One region of the Bacillus sp. CIS52 genome, then DNA from elsewhere that is predicted to be linked to it. Evidence: predicted binding sites of a transcription regulator. Region 1 holds the regulator's gene; the other holds the start of a gene.
The links. Region 1 encodes NrdR, which represses ribonucleotide reductase genes. Its sites were predicted from a motif close to AACACNATATATNGTGTT; they were not measured.
Positions count from the first base shown of each region.

Region 2: a site for NrdR is predicted at 7,428-7,445, ahead of nrdI (class Ib ribonucleoside-diphosphate reductase assembly flavoprotein NrdI). Genes of this name have one in related genera too.

Region 1 is NZ_JBIUFR010000002.1:164,173-173,766, reverse strand. It holds gene thrS (threonine--tRNA ligase) at 1-95, opposite strand, end outside; gene ytxC (putative sporulation protein YtxC) at 506-1,336, opposite strand; gene ACH32G_RS10755 (TVP38/TMEM64 family protein) at 1,402-2,043, opposite strand; gene dnaI (primosomal protein DnaI) at 2,075-3,010, opposite strand; gene ACH32G_RS10745 (replication initiation and membrane attachment family protein) at 3,035-4,447, opposite strand; gene nrdR (transcriptional regulator NrdR) at 4,558-5,016, opposite strand; gene speD (adenosylmethionine decarboxylase) at 5,266-5,646, opposite strand; gene ACH32G_RS10730 (glyceraldehyde-3-phosphate dehydrogenase) at 5,885-6,907, opposite strand; gene ACH32G_RS10725 (winged helix-turn-helix transcriptional regulator) at 7,115-7,501, opposite strand; gene ACH32G_RS10720 (MFS transporter) at 7,685-8,884, shown strand; gene ACH32G_RS10715 (aldo/keto reductase) at 8,943-9,594, shown strand, end outside.
Region 2 is NZ_JBIUFR010000001.1:176,821-186,414, reverse strand. It holds gene ACH32G_RS00675 (hypothetical protein) at 1-193, opposite strand, end outside; gene ACH32G_RS00670 (S8 family peptidase) at 376-1,704, opposite strand; gene ACH32G_RS00665 (hypothetical protein) at 1,869-2,102, shown strand; gene ACH32G_RS00660 (poly-gamma-glutamate hydrolase family protein) at 2,357-3,064, shown strand; gene ACH32G_RS00655 (OsmC family protein) at 3,125-3,577, shown strand; gene erbB (SMR family multidrug efflux transporter EbrB) at 3,591-3,944, opposite strand; gene erbA (SMR family multidrug efflux transporter EbrA) at 3,962-4,276, opposite strand; gene ACH32G_RS00640 (hypothetical protein) at 4,416-4,742, opposite strand; gene ACH32G_RS00635 (YmaF family protein) at 4,844-5,248, shown strand; gene miaA (tRNA (adenosine(37)-N6)-dimethylallyltransferase MiaA) at 5,347-6,291, shown strand; gene hfq (RNA chaperone Hfq) at 6,331-6,552, shown strand; gene ACH32G_RS00620 (YmzC family protein) at 6,648-6,923, shown strand; gene ACH32G_RS00615 (hypothetical protein) at 7,006-7,221, shown strand; gene nrdI (class Ib ribonucleoside-diphosphate reductase assembly flavoprotein NrdI) at 7,481-7,873, shown strand; gene nrdE (class 1b ribonucleoside-diphosphate reductase subunit alpha) at 7,833-9,594, shown strand, end outside.

The DNA of each region.
Region 1 (9,594 bases):
GGACTGATGGATGCCGCGATATCTTCTGTTGTTGTTCCTTTCGGAAATTCCTTTACCGCTCCGTCCGGAAATGTGATGTTGATCATATCTGACATCTTCGTCACTCCTTTTTTTATGCAAATCAAAAACCCCGCCCCCTATGAAAGGGACGAGGTTAAATAAACGGAATCGTGGTTCCACCCTTTTTTCCGCGCGGCCGGTTTTTTTCGGCACCTGCGGCTCTAAACTCTGTAACGGGAGTTCCCGTCAGCTATTACTGGCGCTTATTCCGGCGTTCACAGCTGAAGTTCAAAGGCGGTAAAGACAATGATCCATAGCTGGAAAGCTTTCAGCCTGGGCTCTCCTCTCTTATAAAGCCGGTATCAATGCTTCATGTCCTTATCAATACGTGTAGCAATCATTAATCTGTTATGTATTATAAAATGTCTGTGAGAAAAATGCAACTCGGTTTTTCGTCTGATTTCGCACAGACAGCCCCGCTGCTGCCGCAAGGCCGTCTGTGCAGCTATCCTTCCGTCTTTTCCGCCGCAAACGCGCCTAACGGAAAAAGACGCACCCGCTCCTGAAACACGTTTTGAATCGTTCTGGACATCATATGCTCCGGTTTGTCCGTATACAGTTCTACCGTCTCAGGCGCGATAGAGATCAGCGGCGCAAGCAGGTGGGAATCTATATACATCGGGTGCTCCCGCACAAACCGTCTGTCTATGTATTTTTTCTGTTCCCGTTCTGACACGTAGCGCAGCTCCCACAGTGTAAAAGCCCGGTCATGTACGATATGGACTTTCTTCATCCGCGGCGGATTGGATGTCACGTAATCTCTCAAAGACTGGATAAAGTTTTGATATTCCTGTTCCATCCGGTATTCATCTATCGCAGCCTCGGTATATTCCCTGAGCCGCTCATAATACCTGCCGAGCCGGAACGTCTGAAACGAACGCACGGAAAAAACACCCGCATCAAGTGAAATCGTCCGGAGCGCTTCTGAAATAAACTGTGTGCGCGGCTCTTTCTTCGGCTCAAACGGATGATCATCAAGCTCCCCTTCCATAATGCTGTGTGCAAGCTGAAGGATTTGCTGCTGTTCATCCTGATCGGTGAAGCAGTATTCGTCTTCAATAAGCGAAAGCATATGCTCGTCTTCTTTACATTCTAAAAAAAATCTGACCAGGATCGGCTCAATAAAGCGCTGGACGCAAAAAGCCGATTCAGACCTTGCGATTCCGACTTTTTTTATGCCTTCACGGACAATAAAATGTCTCCGGTCGTCCGATTGCTGAATGAGATGTAAAAAAGCGGCGGTATCGTGGTCATCTTCAAAGATCACTTCAAGCATATTTGTCCCCCCTTACGGCATCTGTTACAAGTATATGGGGGATGTTTTTAAAATAGACGTAAAGGTTAGCTTTCACCGCCGAACAAATGGCGGACCTTCTTCTTAAAGATGAAGGGAAGCGATAAAAACACGATGTAAAGACAGATGACTCCGAGCATGTTCAGCACATTTCCGGACATAAAGCTCGCGCCAAGCACATTCAGAACGATCGTCCCCGGAATGATGCCTGCTGCAGTCGCCAAAAAATACGTCATCGGCCTGACTTTCGAAAGACCCGCGGCATAGCTGATCACATCAAAATTCACAGGCAGAATGCGAAGGATAAAAATATAAAAGAAGCCATTGGTTTTCATCTGCTTTTGAATGGCTTCCATTTTTCCGTGACGGCTTTTTTCTTTAAAGGCAAACAGCCCGGCCGCAAAAAAAGACGCGGCCGCAGCGCCCATTGAGCCCGCCAGCGTATACACGGTGCCGAAAAACGGTCCGAACGCCAATCCTCCGGCGACGGAAACGATTGATACGGGAAACAGCACAAAAGGCCTGACGATGGAAATTCCGATAAACACAAGCGGCGCAAAGACACCGAACGATAACACCCAAAGACGGATCTCCTTAGGCGACAGATTCAGATATTTGCGGTTTGCCCAAAGCAAAAGGCCCGCTCCCGCCGCAGCCGCAGCCCATGTGACAGCCTTCTTATTCCTCATTCCCTCAAATCCTTCCCTTTGGACGCCGGCATTATGGACGGCGGCGGTTTTCCCCGTCAAGACGGACAGGCGAAGCCAAATATAAAATCCGCTCCATCAATCTTGCCGCTTTTACCTCTTCCTTTTCTCCCCGCTGTGAATACGTAAAATGATGCTTCAGCTCGTCAGGTGAAAAATTAGACGAGAAAAACGTGGGAAGCTGCTGGCTCATTCTGTGCTGAAGCACGGTGCCGATGACCTCATCCCTGACCCAGCTTGTCATTGACTCCGCTCCGATGTCATCAAGCATCAGGACGGGCGTCGTTTTGACCATATTCAGTTTCTCCTCCAGCGACTGATCCTGGAGCGAGTTTTTCAGCTCTCTGACAAATTCGGGAACATATACGATCATTGATGAATACTCTTTTTCCGCCAGCTCATTGGCAATGGCGGCTAGAATAAATGTCTTTCCGATTCCGAATTTTCCATACAGGTACAGCCCTTTGCCTTTGCCCGTTTCATTATAGCTTTTCAAAAAATCCGTCACATGCTGGAAGATGCCGAGTCTGCTCGGATCTGTAATGTCGATCTGCTGAAACGTCGCGCCGAGAAGATCCCGCTGGATATACATGCTCTTCATCAGGGACTTTTGTCTTTTCTGGCGGTCGAGCTTTCTCTTTTCCGGACATTCGTAATATTCAATATCAATAGAACGTCCGTTGATCACAAGCTTCGGATGATAGCCTTCAAGCAGGCTGTTCGTCTCGTTGTCTTTTGAACAGAAGGCGCACCGCTTGCTTTGCTGAACGTATTCGTACAGTTTATTTAACCCTCTGTCAATCATGCTTTGATTAATTGCATCTTTCTGTTCCTTCAAAAAAGCCTGGACGTCTTTGTCGGCCATGACTTGCTGCTGCATTCGTTCCAGGCGTTTTTGAAAGTCAGGTCTCTTCGTCACGCCTTCTAAGGATCGGCTGATCGGTTCCATTCAGTATCACCCCGCTTCTCTGTCTCAGTAGGCAGAGTATTTTTTCAGTTTTTTCATTTCTTCCATCATTTTTTTCTTCTGTTCTTCAAGATCCTCCGCGGAAAGAGCCGGCTGCTGTTCAGACTTCTTCCCGGTTTCTTCTTCTTTCATCCAATCAGGGCGCTTTTCTTCCCGGACAGTTTTTTTGCCGCGTGCCGCGCCGTTTGTTTTGCCGTCCGCCCAATCAAGATACTGCCTGTGCTCTTCTATTGCGAGCTTCATTGCTTCCCGGACCGTTTTTACTTTCTTTCTGGCCCAGTGAGCGGCGATTTTTTGAGTATAGTTTTTGGACAGCTTCATATCCGTTTTCAGCATGACATAATAAATCAGCACATTGGTGACACCGGGCTCAAGCTTCTGTTCGAACATAATATCGGCGATGATCTGCAGGTCTGCTTTGGACGGCTCGGTCCCGTCCGCAATGTCCTGAAGAAGCTTTCTCGGTGATATGGTCTCAAGCTGTGCAATGAGTTCGGCATTCAATGAATCGTCCTTTTCCGTCTTGTTTTCCCGCAGACGGACAGGCTGTGTTTTATCAATCAGTTCCGGAAGCTTCCCGCTTCTTTCAATTTGGTACCAGTCGCTGGCCGCTTTCCTCAGCGCTTCGGCCGTTATCGCATCCTGTTCATTAATAGCGGTCATGACGACGTGCTGCATGGAGATAGGATCTATTCCGTATAAATATGAAAGCTTTTTAATGCTCTCCCGCACGTCCTGCGTGATTGATTTGCGCGGTATCATCGTTTCTGACAGTCCCGCCATGAAAAGCTCAAAATCAAACACTTCCTCCGTCACCGTATAGGAAGGCGCTTGTCCGACAGACGCCGTCTCATAGTCCTCGGGGAGCTTCATCGCTTCTTCCATATCCGGCGTCATTTTCCATTCGCTCGGCTGAAAAGAGGCAAAGGCGTGATTAAACGGACGCGTAATTTCCCTTGCGTCCGCGCCGACGGAAGGATGCGTGTAAAATTGTCTCAGCTGCTGGTATTTCGTTTTACCGACTCTGTTATAAAGAAAGACATTCAGCATGCCGTCTTCAAAAAAATCATTCGGTCTGAGCGGGGGCAGCAGCTCATAAATAAACATCCGTTCCTTTTGCTCGGACTCCCGGATATACACTTTCAGCAGCCCGATTCCTTCAAGCTTCCCCTGTTCATGATGAATCTTTTTTAAATTTGCCTGCATCATGCCCATCAGCTGTCTGTGCGTGGATTCAGCTCCCCACAAACGGTTCTGCTCAAGCTCCCCCCATAAAGTCATATACAGAGAGAATGCAAATGAACCGATCAGCGGCTGGTACAGATGTGTCAAAACCTGTCTGTCGACATCCTGAAGAAGCGAACGGCTTTTGACCGTATAAGGATCTACAGGCAATACGTCATTCCAATAGTCAGCCATGATTCTCAAACCTTCCGATATGTTTCTACTCTCATTTTACACCGTTTCCGTCATCTATCAAATGCCAATTTTGCTCATGAGAAAAGAGCCAGACATCATCTCTTAGCTCTTTAGCGCTCTTTCTTTATTAAATCTTTCAATTCATCAATAAAAACGTTTATATCTTTAAACTGCCGGTAGACCGAGGCAAAGCGGACATAAGACACCTCATCTATTTTCGCCAGCCGGTCCATCACCATTTCTCCGACAAGTTCGCTTTTGACTTCAGATACGCCTTGGTTTCGCAGCTCTTTTTCAATGTCAAAGCACATGTCTTCAAGTGTTTTTAAAGGAACGGGCCTTTTTTCACAGGCTTTAATTAATCCGCGCAGCATTTTTTCACGGCTGAATTCTTCCCGGACACCTTCTTTTTTCACGACGATCAGAGGCATCTCTTCAAACTTCTCAAATGTAGTGAAGCGGTAATGGCAGGCTTCGCACTCCCGCCTTCTGCGGATTGATTTCCCTTCGTCCGCAGGCCGTGAATCAAGTACGCGGGAACCGTTATGCTGGCATGAAGGACATTTCAATTGGATCAGCTCCCATCTGTTTCATTGCTGTAATGCGGTTCGCAAGCTTCCGGTAAATGCCCGCCAACGTATCTAGGATGAGCCTATTGTGTTGGGAGAGCCGATAGACCGGCCTTATCTTTCTCTATTTTACAAAAAAATTGCTTAAAGAAAAAGCAATGCTGTTTTTTTACATTAGAAAAGGAGCATCAGCTTCAAAGCGCGTAATGGCTTTTTCAGCTTAGCTCCCTTGTGTTTGCGTTTTGAAAATTACAGTACTTTCGCTTGTGCCTGTTTAATCTGTACAGGCCCCATTCCTCTCGGTATTTCAATGTTTTCTCTTGTATCTGCATGTAATGCGTCCGCAATGTAATCAGCAGCCACATTAGGATCCAGGTCTCCACAAGTATAAACATCAATGCTTGCATATCCGTGTTCAGGAAAACTGTGAATCGTTAAATGTGACTCAGAGATAATAACGACTCCGCTTACGCCTTGCGGTGCAAATTTGTGAAATGCGACCTCGCGCACTTCAGCTCCTGATTTCAAAGCAGCATTTACAAACGTTTTTTCAATAAAATCCATGTCATTGAGCTTATCAAAATCGCATCCCCACAGCTCGGAGATGACGTGACGCCCCATTGTTTCCATAATCATGGACCCCCCTTAACAAGAATTAAAAAAGTGAATTTCCGAGAACTGACCCGGCCATTTACCACGGGGGAAAGTTAGTCCGGAGAGGTCCTAACCCTTTAAGTAATTCCGAAGCAGTCACGAGCAAGAAGTTCACGAAAGATAGTATACTGTGTTTAAGTTTATTTTGCAAGGAGTGTTTTTTTGCAAATATGGCGTTAAGGGTTTTTTCTAACAAATGTCCATGATCTTTATTCTACACAGCTGACGGGTGTTTCATTCGCGCGGCGACGTGGCGGATAAGATCAACGACCCGGCAGGAATATCCCCATTCATTGTCATACCAGGCGAGCACCTTTACTTTTCGGTCTTCCATCACCATTGTCGTCAGCCCGTCAATGATCGCCGAGTGTGAGTTCGTATTATAATCCGAAGAAACGAGCGGTTCATCCGAATAATCAAGAATGCCGTACATTGACGTCTTTGCGGCTCGTTGGAACGCGGCGTTCACTTGCTCGGCCGACACATCTGTTTTCAGGTCACAGACAAGGTCCACTAAGGACACGTTAGGAACGGGAACCCGCAAAGCCAGGCCGTGAAGTTTTCCTTTCAGATGAGGCAGCACGAGCGACAGCGCTTTAGCCGCGCCTGTAGAAGTCGGAATGATGGATTCTCCGCACGCTCTCGCCCTCCGCAGATCTTTATGCGGATTGTCGATATTTTTTTGGTCATTCGTGTAAGCGTGAACGGTCGTCATCAGGCCGCTCTCAATCCCGAATTCCTGATCAAGCACTTTGACGACCGGTGCAAGACAGTTTGTCGTGCAGGATGCATTTGAAATAATTACATGTTCATCCGGATTGAACTTTTCTTCATTCACTCCCATGACAATGGTAACGTCTTCATTTTTACCCGGAGCCGTTAAAATAACCTTTTTCGCCCCTGCTTCAATATGGCTCACCGCTTTTTCTTTTGAATTAAATTTTCCCGTTGCCTCTATAACGATGTCTATTCCGCACTCTTTCCACGGAAGCTCTCTCGGATCCCGTCGATTGAACAGCATAATATGTTTTCCGTTGACGATCAGACTGTCTTCGGCGGCTTCGACTTCTTGACCGTATTTGCCGTGAATTGTGTCATACTTTATCAAATGAGCAAGCGTTTCCGGGGGATAGCTTGCATTAATGGCTGTTATTTGAATTTGATCATCTTCCATTGCTTTTCTGAACACCATTCTTCCGATTCTTCCAAACCCGTTGATTGCTACTTTTACCTTCATGCCCAGGTCACCCCTTTTTAATATGCCACTCTAATTTAATTTTAATTATATATAGTATAACACATTGAAAGAAATCCGCCAGTACAACTTGATAAAAATCCGCCCTTATACCGATCAATATGTTGTTCAATCGGTTTTTTTGCATATAAAATGATCTTTTTTCCATAAAAAAAGCAGGATCAGCATCTCTGGCTGCCTGCTTTTTTCTTATATTTGTTCCGGATCTTTAAATTTGTCATTTAAAATGCTGTCCTCTAATACGGATGACACCTCGCCGTACCGTTTAGAAATATGCATCGCGCCCCAGTCGCACAGCGCGTTTAAAATTCTTTCCAGGCTGTGGCCGTATTCACTCAATTCGTATTCCACTTTCGGCGGCACCTGATTGTACACGATCCGGTTGATGACGCCGTCGGCTTCCAATTCCCGCAATTGCTGTGTCAGCATCTTTTGTGTAATGTCCGGCATAAGCCGCTTCAATTCGCTTGTCCGCTTTTTTCCGCGCATCAGGTGGCAGAGGATCACACACTTCCATTTTCCGCCGATCACTTCTAGCGTCGCCTCAACAGATATATTGTATTTTTTCTTCAGCAACGGTAATTCCTCCTCATCTATAGGAACTAAAAAGTGCCTATGGCACTTAAAAGTACGTTCTTTTCAATGACTCATCTATCGATCATAATGACATTTGCCGGCTGAAAAGGAATGTACTCTTATACTTATATCGTTTACCCGGCATCATTTCAACCATACATTTTCGTTCAAGGAGGAAAACAGATGTCTTCACATCGCCAAAGCTATTTACCAGCGCTGCTGGCATTAGCCGTCAGTGCTTTTGCAATCGGCACAACCGAATTTATCAGCGTCGGACTGCTGCCGCTTATATCTCATGATCTGCATATACCTGTGACAACGGCGGGACTTACCGTTTCCATGTATGCTCTGGGCGTGACATTCGGCGCCCCGGTTTTAACTTCTCTTACATCAGGCATGTCGCGGAAAACGCTGCTGCTCTGGGTAATGCTGATTTTTATCGCCGGAAATACACTTGCAGCGAGCGCTTCCTCAATCGGCGTCTTACTGGCGGCGCGGGTCATTTCGGCTTTTTCCCACGGCATTTTCATGTCAATCGGGGCAACAATCGCCGCCAATATCGTGCCGGAGCATAAAAGAGCAAGCGCGATTTCCATTATGTTCACGGGGCTGACGGTGGCTACAGTGACCGGTGTTCCGTTCGGGACCTATCTCGGCCAGCAATTCGGGTGGAGAATCGCATTTGCCGTCATCGTCGCGGTAGGAATCATTGCATTTCTCACCAATGCGCTTCTCGTTCCGTCAAATTTGCGCAAAGGAACGAAAACCGCATTTTCCGAACAGATAAAACTCGTCAAAAACGGCCGGCTGCTGCTTTTATTTATTATTACAGCGTTAGGCTACGGCGGAACCTTTGTCGTGTTTACGTATTTATCTCCGCTTCTTCAGGAAGTAACCGGTTTTCAGAAAGAAACCGTCGCGGCCATCCTGCTTGTTTACGGAATTGCGATTGCGATCGGAAACATGATCGGCGGCCGGTTATCAAATCGGAATCCGCTGAGAGCATTGTTTTACATGTTCATTGTCCAGGCGGCTGTGCTGTTTGTCTTGACTTTTACCGCGCCGTTTAAAACAGCCGGACTGATCACCATTATTTTTATGGGGCTGTTGGCGTTTATGAATGTGCCGGGGCTTCAGGTATATGTCGTGATGCTGAGTGAACGTTTTGCGCCAAGCGCCGTTGATACAGCATCAGCCTTAAACATCGCGGCATTTAATGCCGGAATCGCAATCGGTTCTTTTGCCGGCGGGATTATAACAGATTCAATCGGGATTATTCATACCGCTTGGATCGGGGCGTTAATGGTGCTCAGCGCGGTCGTGTTAACCGGATGGAGCAGAAAGCTTGAAAAGCGGGATCGCACTGTCCTTGAAAGGAGGTGAGTTTTTCTTCAGCGCATTTTAATTTTTTTAACAAACAAACAATAGGAGGAACATATACATGACAACACATTTACAAGCAAAAGCAACATTGCATAACGGAGTAGAGATGCCTTGGTTCGGCATCGGAGTATTTAAAGTAGAGGAAGGCGCGGAGCTCGTCAATGCAGTGAAAACGGCATTGGTGCACGGCTATCGCAGTGTTGATACCGCCGCGATTTACGGAAATGAAGAGGGTGTCGGCGAAGGCATCCGCCAAGGATTGCAAGAAGCGGGATTAAAACGTGAAGACATTTTTGTCACGTCAAAAGTGTGGAATGCCGATTTAGGGTATGAAGAAACGTTAAAAGCGTTTGACACAAGTTTAGAAAAACTCGGTTTAGACTATTTAGATTTATATTTGATCCATTGGCCTGTCGAAGGAAAGTACATCGATGCGTGGCGGGCGCTCGAAACCCTCTACCGGGATGGACGCATTAAGGCGATCGGGGTCAGCAATTTCCAAATTCACCATCTGAAACATCTCATGAAAGAAACGGAAATCAAGCCGATGATTAACCAGGTGGAGTACCACCCCCGTCTGACACAGAAAGAACTGCACGCTTTCTGCGCCGAACAAGATATTCAGCTTGAAGCATGGTCGCCATTGATGCAAGGCCAGCTGCTTGATCATCCCGTCTTACAGGAAATCGCTGAAAAATACGGCAAATCAG
Region 2 (9,594 bases), on a different contig from region 1:
CGAGTTCTTCGTCAGCTACATAGTCATCGGGATGATTTGTCCGGCGGACGAGAACATCATCAAGGTGAAGCATGATCTGGTCCATATCAGAAATCTCGTTCCGGCTGTCTGTCAGCTCTCCTTTTCTGATATCAAGAGTTTGTCCGATCTGCTTTTGCAGCCATTCTGACAGTTCGGTGTTTGTAAGTGCCATTGATATTCCTCCTTTTATCTACACCATACTTATTCCCTATTTTTTTAGAAATACACTGCTCCGCTTAATCTTTTTTTCTGACAGCCGGTTTTGAAGAGTTACTAGTTTCTTCATTATAATTGTTTACTAAAAACGGGGTCATCTTCCGGTGCAGACGACCCCGTTTACTCATCATATAAAGATTATTCTTTCGGCACGGCGTTTTCGGCGTTCACTGCACCCGCTCCGTAAATGTTCGGATCTTCATTTGTCCATTTATCCGGACTTTCCTTGATCAGTGTTTTTACTTCGTCAGGCGTAAGCTGCGGGTTCTGCTGAAGGATTAAAGCGGCAATGCCCGCACAGATCGGAGTGGCCATCGACGTGCCCGACAGACTGAAATACAATGACCCTACACGATTTGATTTTTGTAATTTGTCAAGGTATGAACGAGGTGAACGAAGGGACACGATATCGACTCCGGGCGCGAGAATATCAGGCTTTTCTTTTCCGTACACCGTCGGGCCGCGGCTTGAGAAAGAAGCAGCCGTATCGTCTTCATTCGCGGCCGTATCATTGTCATCATAGGCGCCTACCGTGATGACCTTCTCACTGACGCCGGGGCTTGAAATCGTTTGAGCTTCCGGACCGGAATTGCCCGCAGCGACGCAGACGACGATTCCTGCGTTCCATGCTTCTTCAACGGCCTTGACGAGCGGATCGTCCGTTTCTTTGTCATATCTGAGCGCTTCTCCGCCCAGCGACATGCTGATGATCCGGATCGGATTGTCAGTGTGTTTTTTATTATATTGTATGCACCATTCCACACCTTCAATGATATCAGCCAAGGTTCCCGATCCGGTTTTGTTTAAAACTTTGACACCGATCAGATTGGCTTCCGGCGCGGGTCCCTGATATTTTCCGGAAGACGATGCGCCGCTGCTCGCGATATCACCGGCGCAATGGGTACCGTGGCCGTTGTCATCATACGGTTCCGTCCTTTGATTCACAAAGTCTGCAAATCCGGTAATTCTTCCTTTTAAATCGGGGTGCTGATAGATTCCGGTATCAATGACGGCAACGGTTACGCCTTTTCCTGTTAATACGGTGCCGTTTCGGGTCACTTCTTTTGCATGTGATGATTCGGCTGCCGTATCGAGAAGTGCTTTTACTTCCCGGTTTAAATAGACTTTACGGATATCCCGGCATTGAGAAAGAAGCATGTGAAGGGCGGCCGGGGTGACTTCAGCGCTGCAGCAATTAATTGTGTGAAACTGCTTTTTGATCGTGCAGCGTTTCTCATTTGACAGGATCTGGCCTGTGCTGTGAAACCCGGATTCATGGCAGCCTTCCTCGAATTCAATGATGACTGACATTTTCTTTCTGTTTTTCACCTTTTTTTCGAAAAAACGATGGAGAAAGCAAGGCGTCCATTTGAAAGGTTTATATAACTGTAATACATTTTCTCTGAGCGGCCCGTCCAGCTTATGAGCATTTGACCGAACCATTTGTACCATTGAGTAACCAAACATATATACTTTTCCTCCCATTCTGGCGATTCTCTCTATACCATATGAACAGGCAGTATATTCGGTCAGTTTGTTTGTCCTTTCAGAGAGCTGGTTACTTGCGGCTTTTTTACTTGAAAAAGAACATTTGTTCTCTTATAATGAAACCGACAGAAGGAGGTATATACATGAACATAATATTGAGACATTCCTTGGAAAAGCAGCTTCCGATTGATATTATATATATGAAAAAAGACGGCTCCATTTCAAAACGGACCATTATTATTAAAAAAGGGGATGAGCGGGCTGTAACGGCATTTTGCTGTACAAAAAGGCAGATGAGAACTTTTTTGACGGGCTCCATTCTGTCCTGCGCATTTGCTTCGGGAGACGGATATTCATTTTTAAAAGCGTATTCTTGATGCCGGATGTTTCCGGCTGTGAATCTCCCGCCCCTGAAAATTCGGGCATTCCTCCCTTTTTTTTTGCCTCTCTCAACCTTTTTTCACTGATGCCCGGCATTTGAGCGCTTGAACCGTGACCATCCATTGATTTTTCGAAACCGGGAAGTTTTTCACTGATGATAATGTTAATAGAATGTTAAGATAAGACCTATTGACAAAAATCCAAATAATGAATATCTCATTTTTCAGAAAGGAGCAAAGAAGGAGAGCTGATGAAAAGAATAATACTTAATGTCATCATTATCGTAGCAATGGTCTTACTAATAAGATGTGCTCACTATGCGTCAGACCCTGATCCCTCGAATTCTTCAGATACATACACAGATTTTAAAGATCTGGCTGAACATGAAGACCCCGATGATTATCATATATCGTACAATAAGCGAGAGGGGAGCCCTGTATTGATCATGTCGCCGCACGGAGGGAGAATTGAGGGCGGGGTGAGCGAGATCGTCCGCTCTTTCAGAGATGATTATTCAACCTACCTGTTTGAGGGGTTAAAAGCGCATGATAACCAGACTCTTCATATTACGAGCACCAAGTTCGATGAGCCTTTAGCAGTCGAAAGCATTAAGCAGCACCATTATGTGATCGCAGTTCACGGTTATAAAGGCGACGAGAAAAATACCCTTGTCGGAGGAAGCGACCGGAAGCGGGCGGAAAAATTGGTGAGAGCTTTCAAACGAAATGGATTTCCTGCAGAATTGGCAACCTCAAAAACTGGTCTGGCCGGGGTTGACACAGAAAATATCAATAATCAGGCGCAAACAGGTCTGAGCATACAGCTTGAGATCAGCAGAGAACAGCGGGAAGCGTTTTTTGATAATTTCGACTACCGTGAAAGAGAATTCACAAAAACAGACGAATTTTACCGGTTTGTCCGTACGATAAAAAGAGTAATCAATCAAGAGTATTCATGAGCTTATCATAAGACAAACCAGTGAAAGATGAGTAAACTTGAAAAAAAGGAGGATGGTCCCTTGGCAAAACATCATTTTTATTTAAAAGCAAATTGGCCCGGAAATCGGAATGACGTCGGCGACATTAAAAGCGGCCGGCTGGAAACGGCTGTGTCCATTCCTAAGGAAATGGACGGTCCGGGAGAAGGCACAAACCCTGATGAGATGCTGCTTGGAGCGGCCGCGACCTGTTATATTATAACGCTTGCGGCAATGATGGAAAGAAGCGGTCTGGATAAAGAAGAGTTACATATGGAATCTGAAGGAATTGTAGATGTAACAAACGGTGTGTTCACGTATCAAAAAATCATTCACCGCCCGTTTATATTATTAAAGCCGGATGCAAACGAAACGGATTTTGCACTGGCCAGGAAGTTAGCGCAAAAAGCGGAATCATCGTGTATGATTTCACGAGCGGTTCAGGGAAACGTGGAGATGGAGCTTGAGGTTGAAGTAAAAGCCGCCCGCGCATGACGAATTCAAACGGTCAGCTCCGGGCCGTTTGATTTTTTTTCGTTTTTTGAGATTTGGAACGGTTGAGCAGGATGACGCCCGTGATGACCAACACAAGACCGGCCATCATTTTGATCGTCATGGCTTCCTTAAAAACAATAAAGCCGACGATTGCAGTTAAAGCCGTGCCGACACCTGACCATGTCGCGTATGCGGTGGATAAATCAAGGCTTTTCAATGAAAAGCTCAAAAACATAAAAGAGGCTCCGATTCCGGCAATGACGCCGAGAGCGGGCCACAGGTGCGTAAAACCGTCCGACAGCTTCAGCATCGTGCTCCCGAACACTTCTGATACAATGGCTAATGCCAAGCAAAGTAATCCTTTCATCAGCATGCCTCTCCTTTCTACCAATTCATCAAAATGACACCGGCCAATAAGAAAAAGAGTCCGAAGACAGCCTGCTTGTCCAATTTTTCCTGAAACCACTTCGCTCCGATAATGGACGCAAGCACCGTTCCGGCCCCGCTCCATGTGGCATAGGATAAGCTGAGCGGAATAAGATTCAGTGTCAGTGAAAGCATATAAAAGGCCAATGAATAGCCAGCCACTACAAGCGCGCTCGGCACAAACCGCGTAAATCCGCGGGAGACCTTCAGCATGGCCGCACCCATTGACTCTGATAAAATAGCAATTGTGAGGAAGATATAACCCAGAATCATATCCAATCCCCCTCTCATCATCATCTTTCATGCCTTTTGTTTAAGGCAGTAAAATAAAATAATATCCGAACTTTACCCGGCAAGTCAAGACATTCGGCCTATATAAAAAGGCCCCTGAAAGGAGCCCTTTTTGATTGTCTTAGTAGTAATACGGATAACCTCCGTACGGATAGTAAGGGTAGCCGTAACCTCCGTACAAATACGGATTGAACAAAGCGCTTCCGACAAGTCCCCCGACAAGCCCTCCGACAAACGGTCCGCCGTAAAAACCAAACGGACGTCCGAACCCGCCAAACCAAGGCCGGCCAAAACCAAAACCCGGCCGTCCGAATCCGAAGCCGAATCCGGGACGTCCGAAGCCGAATCCGGGACGTCCGAACCCGAATCCAGGCCGGCCGAACCCAAATCCAGGCCGTCCAAACTGTCTCATATCACTATCTGCTGCGTATGCGTATTCTTCATTCATAATTAAGGTACCTCCAAGAATAAATTTTAGATGATAACAGAGTATTCAGCCCACCAATTTTTGATTGGGCGTTTATCAAAAAAATAAAGGAGTGAGCTTTTGTGGGCCTGTATCAGTCCGATTGGTCAAAAAAACCTCCGCACACACACGCTTACCGGGCTGTAACGGATGTTGTGCAGGGGCATTACCATTTGATCGAAGGCTTCTCACAGCCTGAGAACGGCAGCAATACAGATCAGCATACACATTTCTATACGGGCATCACCTCATTTGAAAACGGCCATTTCCACAGATATTACGGTATTTCCGGCCCTGCCATTCCGAGAGCTGACGGAACGCATTACCATGAGCTTTCAGAGACCACCTTTGCCGCCTACAATGAGCCGATTCAGATCCAGTACGGCGGCGTCGTTTACGATCCGCGGGAGGAAGGCCGGAAAACGCACCGCCACACGCTCAAGGGAAAAACGAAAGAGGTTGTCGGCAACGAGCCGATCGGGTGGTAATTGACGTTTAGCGCTCAGGAAAAAGGGCAAAATGGATAGGTGCATGGAGCAATGAATGCTATAATTAGGGGGAGATTTATAAAAGAGAGTGATACATATTGAAAAATACAAAACAGCCTGTCGTCATACTTGTCGGCCCGACGGCAGTCGGAAAAACAAAACTGAGCATCGGACTCGCAAAAATGCTGAATGCGGAAATCATCAGCGGGGATTCCATGCAGGTATATAAAGGGATGGACATCGGAACGGCCAAAGTCACCGAAGAAGAGACAGAAGGCGTGCCGCATCATCTGATTGATATTTTGGAGCCGTCCGACACGTTTTCAACGGCTGATTATCAAAAAATGGTGAGAGAAAAAATCAGCGAGATTGCCGCCAGAGGAAAGCTCCCGATGATTGTCGGAGGGACGGGTCTGTACATCCAGTCTGTGCTGTATGATTATACGTTTACGGAACACTCCGGTGATCCTTTATTCAGGGAGCGCATGGAGAAACTGGCTGCCGAAGAAGGGGCTGAGGCTCTTCATGCCAAACTTGCGGCGGCCGATCCGGAAGCAGCGGCAGCCATTCATCAAAACAATACGCGAAGAGTCATCCGCGCTCTCGAAATTCTGCACATATCGGGCAAAACAATGTCAGAACATCTTAAAACTCAAAAACGGGAGCTGCTTTACAATGCGGTGCTCATCGGTCTTACAATGGACAGAGAAGTGCTGTACGGCCGGATTAACGAGCGTGTTGACCTGATGATGGAAGCCGGCCTTCTTGAGGAAGTCAAGCGGCTGTATGATATGAATATCCGGGACAGCCAATCGATTCAGGCGATCGGCTATAAAGAGCTGTATGAATATCTTGATGGAAAAGTGCCGCTTTCTCAGGCCGTGGAGCAATTAAAACAAAATTCAAGACGTTATGCGAAACGCCAGCTGACCTGGTTTCGCAATAAAATGTCCGTTTCATGGACCGATATGACGCCGCCTGTTGTTCTTGAACAGAAAAAAAAGGAAATTTTCGAGTGTATAGCAGGAAAACTGGAAATTTAATCGAAACAGTATTGTATTGAGAACCAAGGAGGACGAAACATGAAACCGATTAATATTCAGGATCAGTTTTTGAATCAAATCCGAAAAGACAATACGTTCGTCACGGTATTTTTACTCAACGGCTTTCAGCTTCGCGGCCAGGTAAAAGGCTTTGACAACTTTACCGTCTTACTCGAAACGGAGGGGAAGCAGCAGCTTATTTATAAACATGCCATCTCCACGTTCGCCCCGCAAAAAAACGTTCAGCTTGAGCTTGAATAGACTTTTGCCAAAGACCATGAACAATGGTCTTTTTCTATGCGCATCTGTATATTGCCGGCTGTATATCGGCAACATAAAAGGGGGCTTGGAAAACGATGTTCGAAAGTGAGAATGAACTGAGAAGAATCAGGATAACGCTTGTCTGGATCGCTGTTTTTTTGCTGTTTGGAGCATGCAGCAATCATGAAACGGTGGTGACGGATGATGACGGCGGCTCGGCGGATGCCGAACCGCAGACAGAAGGCACGGTGCAGCTGGAGCATAACCATTTCGGCGTCGTCGAAGACGGTTATTTAAAAATATATCGTTACGACGAAAAAACGAATAAAGTCAAACTGAAAAAAGAAACGACGTTAGATGAGCTTGAATAAATTTCACAAGCTTTCGAATTTACAAAGCGGGCCGCACAAGCTACACTAGGTACTGACATTGATCATGCAGAGGGTGAGACGATTGAAACACAAGGTGATAATCAACCATTGGGAAGAAACCTGTGAAGATGATTCCTGCTATGAATATGGAACCAGCATCATTGTTGACGGCAAAGAACTGCTCAGAGAGGCTTCCATCACAAGCGCTCTGAAAGCCGTGCTGAAAGAAATCGGTGCTGATGCGGAAATAGAAGAGACCGTTGAAAGCGAAAAAAAATGTGATTCTTACAAAAAATAAGAATAAAAGTCTAGACTACTAAGCAGTTTTTTTTCATGTTATGATAGACATCGGCTTACACATGACACCTTGAGTAGGATGAGAGATGATTCTCGTTCTGCTCTCTTTTTTGGGCGTTAATCGGGGCAGAACCAAGGTCCGCTCTTTCAAAAATATGAACTTTTTATAAATCGATCTCAATATGTTGTGTTTTTCTGAGAGGTTAGTATACTATATATAGTGTTAAGAGATTCATTATTTTTGATAGGTCGTGATAAGGATGGTTCAAATCATATTTGATTCAAAGACAGGGAATGTTCAGCGTTTTGTGAATAAAACAGACTTTCAGCTGATCCGCAAGGTGGATGAAATGGACCACGTGGACACTCCGTTTGTTTTGGTCACCTACACGACAAACTTCGGCCAGGTACCGGCATCAACACAATCATTTCTCGAAAAATACGCCCATCTCTTATTAGGAGTCGCTGCGAGCGGCAACAAAGTATGGGGCGATAACTTTGCAAAAAGCGCCGATACCATTTCAAGACAATATCAGGTGCCGATCTTGCACAAATTTGAACTCAGCGGCACAGCGAAAGACGTTGAATTGTTTACTCAGGAGGTAGAAAAAGTTGTCACAAAACCAAGTGCCAAAATGGATTCAGTTAAATAACGAAATTATGATCCAACAAGATGGAAAATTCCAGTTTGATAAAGATAAAGAGGCTGTACATAGCTATTTTGTTGACTATATCAACCAAAACACAGTTTACTTTCACGATTTGAAAGAGAAGCTGGATTATTTAATTGAAAACCAATACTACGAAGAAGAATTCTTAAGCCTGTATTCTTTTGAAGACATTAAAGAAGTGTTTAAGACAGCTTACGCAAAGAAGTTTCGTTTTCCTTCCTTCATGAGTGCGTTTAAATTCTATAATGACTATGCTTTGAAAACGAATGACAAAAAAAGAATCCTCGAGCGTTACGAGGACCGGATCTCAATTGTTGCGCTGTTCTTCGCAAACGGCGACACTGAGAAAGCGAAAGAATATGTGAATCTGATGATCAATCAGGAATATCAGCCGAGCACACCGACATTCTTAAATGCGGGCCGCAAACGCCGCGGAGAGCTTGTCAGCTGTTTCCTCTTGGAAGTCAATGATTCCTTAAACGACATCTCAAGAGCGATCGACATCTCCATGCAGCTTTCTAAACTGGGCGGCGGGGTTTCTCTTAACCTGTCTAAGCTCCGTGCGAAAGGTGAAGCGATCAAAGATGTGGAAAACGCCACAAAAGGCGTCGTAGGCGTGATGAAGCTTCTTGATAATGCGTTCCGCTACGCTGACCAAATGGGGCAGAGACAAGGCTCAGGCGCGGCATACCTGAACATCTTCCACCGGGATATTAATGATTTTCTTGATACGAAAAAAATCTCGGCTGATGAAGATGTCCGCGTTAAAACCCTTTCCATCGGCGTCGTGATTCCGGACAAGTTTGTCGAGCTTGCGCGTGAGGATAAAGCCGCTTATGTCTTTTATCCGCATACGATTTATAAAGAATACGGCCAGCATATGGACGAAATGGACATGACGGCGATGTATGAGGAGCTTGTCGACAACCCGCGCGTCAAAAAAGAAAAAGTGAATGCGCGCAAATTGCTTGAAAAGCTTGCCGTTCTCCGTTCTGAGTCAGGCTATCCGTACATTATGTTCCAGGATAACGTAAACAAAGAGCACGCGAATAACCACGTATCAAAAGTGAAATTCTCGAACCTTTGCTCTGAGGTGCTTCAGGCGTCACAGGTTTCAGCTTACACAGATTATGACGAGGAAGACGAAATCGGCCTGGACATTTCCTGCAACCTTGGTTCTTTAAATATTTTAAATGTCATGAAACATAAATCGATTGAGCGCACGGTGAAACTCGCGACGGATTCCCTGACTCATGTATCCGAGACGACGGATATCCGCAACGCGCCGGCAGTCAGACGCGCAAACAAAGCGATGAAGTCGATCGGTCTAGGCGCGATGAACCTGCACGGCTACCTTGCCCAAAACGGCATCGCTTACGAAAGCCCGGAAGCAAGAGACTTCGCGAATACGTTCTTTATGATGGTGAACTTTTATTCTATCCAGCGTTCCGCTGAGCTTGCAAAAGAAAAAGGCGAAACGTTTGAGCATTATGAAGGCTCCACTTATGCAACGGGAGAATATTTCAATAAATATATCGAAAAAGAATTCTCGCCGGCATACGAAAAAATCGCTGCGCTCTTTGAAGGCATGCACATCCCGACAATCGAAGACTGGAAAGAGCTGAAGGCGTTTGTCGCTGAAAACGGCATGTACCACAGCTACAGACTGTGCATCGCGCCGACAGGCTCCATTTCCTACGTCC